2 regions of the Agrococcus sp. Marseille-Q4369 genome follow, and region 2 is predicted to be linked to the other one. Evidence: riboswitches for the same ligand, from Rfam matches in the RefSeq annotation. Region 2 holds a riboswitch; the other holds the start of a gene.
What was found. A riboswitch is a leader RNA that binds a small molecule or an ion and turns the genes downstream of it on or off. The one in region 2 is predicted to bind S-adenosylmethionine.

Region 1 (4,407 bases), 430 kb from region 2:
GATCGCGGACGCGCTCATCGAGAAGGTGCAGGAGCGCGTCGCGACCCTGCGCATCGGCGACGGCCGCCGCGGCACCGACATGGGCCCGCTCATCACCGGCCAGCACCGCGACAAGGTCGCCGGCTACATCGACATCGCCGAGGCCGACGGCGCGAAGGTCGTCATCGACGGCCGCGGCATCGAGGTCGACGGCGACGCCGACGGCTTCTGGCTCGGCCCGACCCTGCTCGACAACGTGCCGACCTCGTCGAAGGCCTACCAGGAGGAGATCTTCGGGCCGGTCCTCTCGGTCGTGCGCATCAAGTCGTTCGAGGAGGGCGTCGACCTCATCAACACCGGCGTCTTCGGCAACGGCACTGCGATCTTCACGAACGACGGCGGCGCGGCCCGCAAGTTCCAGAACGAGATCCAGGTCGGCATGGTCGGGGTGAACGTGCCGATCCCCGTGCCCGTCGCCTACCACTCGTTCGGCGGCTGGAAGCAGTCGCTGTTCGGCTCCGCCAAGGCCTACGGCGCCGCCGGCTTCGACTTCTTCACGCGCGAGAAGGCGATCACGCAGCGCTGGCTCGACCCGAGCCACGGCGGCCTGAATCTCGGCTTCCCCGAGAACTGAGATAGCGGATGCGTAGGGAAGACCTGCGCGGGCGGGGTGCCGTCGTCACCGGTGGTGGCGGCGGCATCGGCCGTTCGATCGCTCTCGCGCTCGCTGGAGCCGAGATGGACGTCGTCGTGGCCGACATCGAACTCGAGGCAGCCGAACGCGTGCGCGACGAGCTGCACGCGCTCGGCCGTCGCGCGATCGCCGTGCGGACGGACGTCTCGCAGGCCGCGGAGGTCGAGGCGCTCGCCGACGCCGCCTACGCGGAGCTCGGCGACATCGCCGTACTCGCGAACAACGCGGGCGTCACCTGGCGCCCGTACCGGGCGAGCTGGGATGCGTCGGTCGGCGACTTCGAGTGGATCATGGGCGTGAACTTCTGGGGCGCCTTCCACGGGCACCGGGCGTTTGTGCCGCGCATGGCCGCGTCGCCGCTCCCCGCGCACATCGTGAACACCTCGTCGATCGCGACGCTGAAGCCGACGCCCGGCCACGCGGCGTACACGGCGTCGAAGGCGGCGATCGACGGCTTCTCGCTCGCCACCCGCGCAGAGTATGCGGCGGCCGGGCTCGGCATCGGCGTCACGGTGCTCTACCCCGGCCCGGTGCAGACGGGCTTCGCGACGAGCGAGCGGCTGCGCCCCGCCAGCGATCGCGCGGATGCGCGCAGCGTCGTGCCGTGGGAGACGCACACCGACGGCGAACCGCTGCAGACGGGCGCCGAGGCACCGGGCGCGATCGACCCGGCCGTCGTCGGCCCGATCGTGCTCGACGCGATCGAGCACGACCGCCCATATGCCATGACGCATCCGCTGCCGCCGTACGTGCTGGAGCGCACCCGCCTGCTCACCGAGCTCTCGCCCAGCGCCTCGCTGGTCGAGTAGCCGCCACTCCACCCTCTCCCGCGCTGGTCGAGTAGCCGACGAAGTCGGCGTATCGAGACCACTCCTTGTGGGCGGCCGCCCGCAGACTGAGCTCGTGGAGCCACACCGCGCAGCAGTACCGGCCTTCGCCCGAGACCTCGACCGCGAGGTCGCGGAGGCACTCGGCCCCAGCCGAGAGACCGAGCTCGACCTCCGCTGGAACCCGCGCGGCCATCGCGAGCTCGCGTCGTCGATCCTGACCGGCCAGCAGCTCGCCCTCTGGATCGTGCTGCTCGAGCCCGGCGAGTGGGCCGTGCTCGAACTCCCCGGCGGCGAGGAGAGCCACTGGGCGCAGGTGATGCGCGTCGACGAGGACTGCATCGTCGAGGTGCACGACGGCACTCCCGGCGACTGGGCAAGCCGAGTGCTGCGCGAGCGCGACGGCCGCGCTGACTCCGACGAGGCAGCCGACCTCTGGCACGAGTTCGACGCCGCCGAGATCCTCTGGGCGTGGTTGCACGGTGCGCTCCCGAGCGGCTGCCGGCGCGAGCGCCTCGTGCGCCGCCGCGCCGGCTCAGTCGGCGATGTCGTCTGGTGCACCGCCGACCTGCCGCACGGCTCTCGCTAGCGCCTCACTCGCCGAGGTAGCTCGCCGGTGTCATGCCGAGCTCGCGCAGTGCCTGCAGCTCCCGGCCGAACACGCTCACCGCCCACGACGCATCCGCTCGCCGAACGCGCCGCGACAGCTCGACGAGCGCCAGCACGCCCGGCATCGTCGGCGGCCGCCGGTGGAAGGCGACGGCCCAGGCGAGATCGTCGGATGCGTCGTGCAGGTCGACGTCGGGCAGCGGGCTGAGCGGCAGCACGAGCGCGCACAGCTCGCACACGTCGCGATCGGAGTAGGGGTCAGCGGGGCGGCGGACGCCGTCGTGCGGGCAGTCGCGCTGCGCTCGCGCGATCGCCTTGAGCATCGAGATGCCGTAGCCGCGTGCCGGGTCGGGCCAGGCCGGCGGCCGCTGGCACCGCTTGGAGTGCTCGCCTCCGGCGAGCGGTGGTTGCACGTGCATGGGGAGCTCCGTTCCCTCGGCGGGCACGGCGCGCCGCTCCCGCTGACTTGCCCCGCGCGACTGCGCCGGGCCGGCTCTTCCCCTGGGGCACCCCGCTCAGCGGAGGGGGTTGCCGTGCAGCCGGCCAGGTACCGATGGCTGCAGCTCTTGAGCCTGCCACGACGATAGCGCGCCCCACCGACACCGGCCGTCGGTCGAGTAGTCGCCCCTCCCCCTTGGTTCGGGTGATCGCCCCTCCCCGTGGGTCGAGTAGCCGACGAAGTCGGCGTATCGAGACCCATCCGTCGATAGTCTCGCCCCATGCCCGAGCGCACCACCTACCTGCTGATCGACGGCGAGAACATCGACGCCACGCTCGGCGTCTCGATCCTCGACCGCCGCCCAGAGCCGCAGGAGCGCCCGCGCTGGAACAAGGTGCTCGACTTCGCCGAGCGCGCGTGGCAGCAGCCGGTGAAGGGTCTGTTCTTCCTCGCGGTCAGCCACGAGCTGCCGGCCTCGTTCGTGCAGGCGCTCATCGCGATGGGCTACCGGCCGGTGCCGCTGAGCGGCGAGGGCAAGGTCGTCGACATCGCGATCCAGAAGACGGCGGATGCGCTGGCGGCGCGGTCGGACGACGTCATGCTCGTGAGCCACGACCGGGACTTCGCGCTGCAGATGCAACGCCTCGCCGAGGATGGCGCGCGCCGCGTTGGCATCATTGGATTCGGCGAATTCATGGCCGGCGATCTCCGCGACGTCGACGGCGTGGAGTTCTTCGACTTGGAGTACGACGTCGCGGCGTTCACGAGCCGCCTGCCGCGCGTGCGCATCATCCCGATCGACGAGTTCGATCCGCTCGAGTTCCTCTGAGCGTCAGCGTCGGCAACGGGCCGCACGCCCGGCGTCACGGCCTCCGCTCTTCGCCAAGTTCGGACGAGCGCTGGATCGCTCGGCCACGGGCGAACGATTTTGCGGTCGTAAGCAGCTACTGCGACCCGGTGGTGGGGGACTGATCCTCTCGTAGCCGCAGTCGACTTCGTGATGCCGTTAGTCACTCTCCGGAGCCGCATCAGCCGCCTGGGCGTCGTACACGCCGTAGTCGCCGAACGGAGTCCAGGAGCCCGCCGCGCGAGGGGCGAGCCCCGCTCGCTCGAGACGGGCGATACCCTCGTCACGCTCGTTGCCCACCAGCGCTTGCCATGCCTCGACCAGCGCTGGCTCCGCCTTCGCGCCGTGCTCAACCAACACGTCGATCGATACCCCGAGAGCGGCGGCGAGGGCCTCCGTGAATCGCCCCGGGTTCAGTGGAGGGCGAGTTCTCCCAGCATCGGCTGAGGCTGGGAGTTGATCTCACGGTAGTACGCGTTCTCCGCCTCGATCGGCGTGAGATATCCGATCGAGGAGTGGAGCCGGTTCTCGTTGAACCAGTGGACCCAGGACAGCGTCGCGAGCTCGAGCTCGTCGACGGTCCGGAACGGGCCGTCGAGCTTGACGCACTCGGTCTTGTAGAGGCCGACGACCGACTCGGCCAGAGCGTTGTCGTACGAGTCGCCAACGGTGCCGATGGAGGCGATCGCGCCGGCGTCGGCGAGCCGCTCGGCGTAGCGAATCGCTGTGTATTGACTGCCTGCATCGCTGTGATGGATGAGCCCGTCGACCGGCTCGCCAGCCCGCTCGCGCACCCAGAGCGCCATCTCCAGCGCGTCCAGCGGCAGCTCCGTCGGCATCCGGTTCGTGGTGCGCCAGCCGACGAGCTTGCGGGAGAACACGTCGGTGACGAAGGCCGTGAAGCCCATGCCTGACCAGGTCGGCACGTACGTGAAGTCGACGACCCAGAGCTGGTTCGGACGCTCCGCGGTGAAGCAGCGCTGCACGTGATCCGGTGGCCGCACGGCCGACT
Region 2 (4,407 bases):
GAGTCCTGGTAGGACGTGACGATGTTCCACGCGATGCGGCCGCCGGTGAAGTGGTCGAGCGTCGTGAGCGTGCGCGCGAGCAGGTAGGGCGACTCGTAGGTGACCGACGCCGTGACGCCGAAGCCGAGCCGCTCGGTGACCGCCGCCATGGCCGGCACCGCGACGAGCGGGTCGAGCACCGGGTACTGCACGCCGCCGCGCGCGGTCGCCTCGATGCCGTCGCCGTAGACGTCGTAGACGCCCGGGATGTCGGCGAGGAACAGCGCCGAGAAGCCGCCGCGCTCGAGCGTCTTGGCGAGGTCCGTCCAGTACGCGAGCTTGTCGAAGTCGCGCGCCTGCGACTCAGGGTGCCGCCAGAGTCCCGGCGACTGGTGGTTGGGCACGAGCATCTCGAAGGCGCTCAGCAGCAGGGGGCGGGTCATCGTGCGGTCCTCTCGGTGGTGGCGAGCGCGGGCTCGGCCTCGGTCGGGGTGGTCTCGTGGTCGGAATCAGGGCGGATGCGCTCGGTCGCGCCGTGCAGGTCGCCCAGGTCGGTGCCGGGCCGGTCGCGCGCGGGGTCGGCGGCGAAGAGGGCCGCGACGATCGAGAGCGCCGCGAGCACTGACAGGTAGCCGGCGATGAGCCACGGCTCGTTGCCGCCCGCCGAGAACAGCAGCGCTGCGATCATCGGCATCAGCCCGCCGCCGAGCACGGAGCCGATCTGGTAGCCGAGGCTCACGCCCGAGTAGCGCACGTGCACGGGGAACTGCTCCGCGAACCACGCAGCCTGCGGCCCGTAGACCGAGTCGTGGGTGATGTTCACGCCGATCACGACGATGAGCGGCAGCAGCGCCAGCGGGCCGGCGTCGAGGAAGGCGAAGAGCGCCCAGCCGAAGACGCCGATGGCGGCGTAGCCGAAGATCGAGACGCGGCGGCGGCCGACGCGGTCGGAGAGCCAGCTCCACAGCGGCGTCGCGACGAGGCCCAGCGCCGAGGCGATCATCACGGCGGTGACGCCCGAGGTCGTGTCGCCGCGTTCGCTCGAGAGGTAGCTGAGCATGTAGACGGTGATGAGGAAGTAGACGGCGTTCTGGCCGAGCCGCAGGCCAATCGTGATGAGCAGCGGGCGGCGGTGGTTGCGCAGCAGCTCGGCGACCGGTGCGCGCGTGACGCCGGTCGAGCGGTGCTGCTCGAACTCGGGCGCATCCTCGACGCCGAGCCGGATCCACAGCCCGAAGGCGACGAGCACCGCCGAGATGAGGAACGGGATCCGCCAGCCGAAGTCGGTGAACTGCTCGGCGCTGAGCGTCTGCTGCACGATGAAGAAGGCGCCGGTCGCGAGCAGCATGCCCGCGGAGGAGCCGAGCTGCGTGAACGAGCCGAAGAGCCCGCGATGCCTGGCGGGCGCGTGCTCGACGCTCAGCAGCGCCGAACCGCCCCACTCGGCGCCCGCCGAGAGGCCCTGCAGCACGCGCAGCACGATGAGCGCGCCGACCGCCCACCAGCCGATCGTGGCGAAGTTCGGCAGCAGCCCGATGATCGTCGTCGCGACGCCCATGAGCAGCAGCGAGGCGACGAGCAGCGACTTGCGGCCGATGCGGTCGCCGAGGTGACCGGCGATGATGCCGCCGAGCGGCCGCACGACGATGCCGACGGCGAGCGTCGCGAACGATGCGATCGTGCCGGCGAGCGCGCTGCCCTCGGGGAAGAACTGCGTGCTGAAGATGAGGGCGGATGCGGTGCCGTAGAGGTAGAAGTCGTACCACTCGATCGTGGTGCCGACGAAGGAGGAGGCGAGCACGCGCCGTCGTTGCGCGCCCCGGTCGATGCTGGTCATGCGGTCGTCCTCTCGTAGCCCAAGGGAGCCGCATCCGGGCACGCCAAGCGCGCTCGGTCGATGCCGGCCAGTGCCGGTGTCGATGCGGGAGATCCATCGGTCCTGGCCGAAGCACCCGCGCGATCACGGGTTGCTGCGGCGTCGTTGAGCCAGGTCTCTCAGCCGCTCTGGATGGTGTGCTCTCAACGTAGGAGCGGCTGGCGGGGGCTGCACGGGTGCGGCGTCATGGACGGTAACAGAGCGGGCGCGCGTGCGAATCTCCAGTCCGCCCACAGGTCCGACTTGTCGGCGGTGCGGGATAGGTTGCACGAGGAGGTGCTATGGACAAGAGCTTGAGGGTGCGCAAGAACATCCAGGCGGCAACTCAGATTGCTGCGCTCGTCTCGAGCGCTATCGCGCCTATGTTCGCAGTTCTGACGATCCGGCTGCTGCCTGCTGCGACGCCATGGCTGTGGGTTTGCATCGTCATCACGGTTGCGGGACTGCTCGGCGGTCTGTACTTGAGGTACTTGGCAGGGGGGCGTCCCGCGGAACCGAAGATCACACAGGTCGCCGCCGCCGATGGTGAAGCGATCACCTACGTCGGGTCGCTACTGCTCCCTCTAGTTGCTGCAACGACCCCATCGCTCAACGACGCAGTTGCATACTTGGCGGTTACTGTCGTTTTTGTTGTGATCTTGTTCCAGACGCGCGCGCTTGCTGTCAACCCCGTGCTATACCTTCTCGGTATCAAGGCCTGGAAAGTGAAGGCAGACACCATCCCTGGGGGCGAGATGATCTTGCTCGGCCGCAATGAGCCGCGCGAAGGAGAATCGTACGCGGTACTGGTGGGTCGCTTCAGCTTGTTCGAAGATCGAAAGGCAAGCACAACTTGAACGCAGATGCCATGGATTGGCGCCGAAGCGAACCGAGCTTCTCCGATCCGAAACTCTTCATGGGCCGCCGCGGACCCAAGGGATTCCAGTTCGGGCGAGTTCAGATTGCGCCCGACGTCAAGTCAGAACTCACAGAGCTCGTCGCAAACGCCAGCAGTCGACTGCGTGAAGGCGAGGGCGTCCGGTACTCCGATACCCGCTTGCTTGAGGAGCATGAACACATGCGCGCTTCGTGGGAAGACATCCTGGGGCCGGATGACTCTAGCGCGGATTCGCTGGATGGCCGCAGCCACGCATCTCCCGCGGCGCATGGCGCTCTCTCGCACAGTGCGTCTTTGCCGACCGGGTTGGCGCAGCTCGACGAGTTTGCCCACTACGTCAGCTTGGACGACCTGCGGACGATTCCCTTCACGTTCTATGCTGTGCTGGTCACCGCCGACGATGGTTCGTCCTGGGTGTTCGTCCGCAGAGTCCGCGGGTTCAGGGTGGCTAAACCGGGTCGCATGCTGTTCAGATATGGGGACGCCCTCGCGAAGTTCGAGGAGCCCCTGTTCCGCATCGAGTACGACTTTGATTTCGTTGTCCGGGGCGAGGAACTGGCTGTCTGGCGACCAGACGACCTGCTTGCCTTGCTGACTGACACAGAAGCGATGGCACGAGCTGTCCCGGCGTATGTGAGCAACATCGAGAGCGCCATCTCCGCTCGGCTAACGCAATCAACCATCGAGTTCGTGAAGACGCGCGGTGCATCAGGAACCCGAGCCGCCCAACAGCTTCGTCGGTTGTCCCGAGCGAACTGGCTGGCAGAGGTCACGGAAGCGGCGCTCGAGATCGCAGTCTCCGATGTGTCAGAAGTCGCTCCTGGAATCCGCGCGACGCCACAAGGACTCGAGGTCCCGGAAGCTGACATCCCGATCTTCCTCAACGTACTGGAACAGCGCGTGTGGCGCGGAGCCTTCGATCGCGAGGTGAGACAGGCTCAAGCGTTCTCGACTGTTCGCGAGTAGGCCACGATCGCCAGTAGCGGGCGAGGTACGGAGAAGTGACCAGCGTGCATCGCGCGGCGCGCTGAGCTTCGAGTCCCGGGTGCGGAGCAAGTCGTCTGACCGCGGTCGCCGTCGGCCCGCGGAGCGCGGTCTCCTGGGCATTGCCCCGGTTCGCCATAGACTCATTCTTGTGGCGAACGGGGCCCAACTGCCAGTGACTCTTAGACGAGGCCAGTGACTCTTAGACGAGGACGGGCGCGCCGATCATCCCGTAGAGGTCCTTCGGGTCCTCGGGCTCTGCGATGAGGTCGATCGGCTCCGAGAAGCGCGTCGTCGCGGTCGCCCTCTGCACGTAGCGGAGCGCCGTGAAGTCCTCGATCGCGAAGCCGACCGAGTCGAAGACCGTCACCTGCTCGCTCGAGGTGCGCCCCGCATCCGCCCCCGTGATGACGCGCCAGAGCTCGGTGACGGGCGAGTCGGCAGGCAGCAGCTGGATCTCGCCCTCGATGCGCGTCTGCGGCTCGTGCTCGACGAAGACGCTGTGGCGGCGCACGATCTCAAGATCGAGCTCGGTCTTGCCAGGGCAGTCGCCGCCGATCGCGTTGAGATGCGCGCCGGCCGGCACCTCGTCGACGCGCAGCACCGTCGCGTTCTGCTTGTCGGCCGTGCACGTCGTGATGACGTCGGCGTCGCGCACGGCGTCGGCGGCGGATGCCTCGATCGAGACCTC

Region 1: linked by a shared signal. The riboswitch ahead of JSQ78_RS08260 (hypothetical protein) and the one ahead of JSQ78_RS10400 (MFS transporter) in region 2 are both predicted to bind S-adenosylmethionine.

The regions. Positions count from the first base shown of each region.
Region 1 covers NZ_CP070501.1:1,644,842-1,649,248, forward strand. The annotation lists gene JSQ78_RS08245 (CoA-acylating methylmalonate-semialdehyde dehydrogenase) at 1-613, shown strand, start outside; gene JSQ78_RS08250 (SDR family NAD(P)-dependent oxidoreductase) at 622-1,482, shown strand; gene JSQ78_RS08255 (hypothetical protein) at 1,577-2,089, shown strand; gene JSQ78_RS08260 (hypothetical protein) at 2,094-2,528, opposite strand; SAM riboswitch class IV at 2,567-2,681, opposite strand; gene JSQ78_RS08265 (NYN domain-containing protein) at 2,829-3,377, shown strand; one part of gene JSQ78_RS08270 (IS3 family transposase) at 3,809-4,407, opposite strand, start outside.
Region 2 covers NZ_CP070501.1:2,073,996-2,078,402, forward strand. The annotation lists gene JSQ78_RS10395 (LLM class flavin-dependent oxidoreductase) at 1-422, opposite strand, end outside; gene JSQ78_RS10400 (MFS transporter) at 419-1,816, opposite strand; SAM riboswitch class I at 1,907-1,994, opposite strand; gene JSQ78_RS10405 (KwaA family protein) at 2,137-2,691, shown strand; gene JSQ78_RS10410 (hypothetical protein) at 2,703-3,698, shown strand; gene ocd (ornithine cyclodeaminase) at 3,919-4,407, opposite strand, start outside.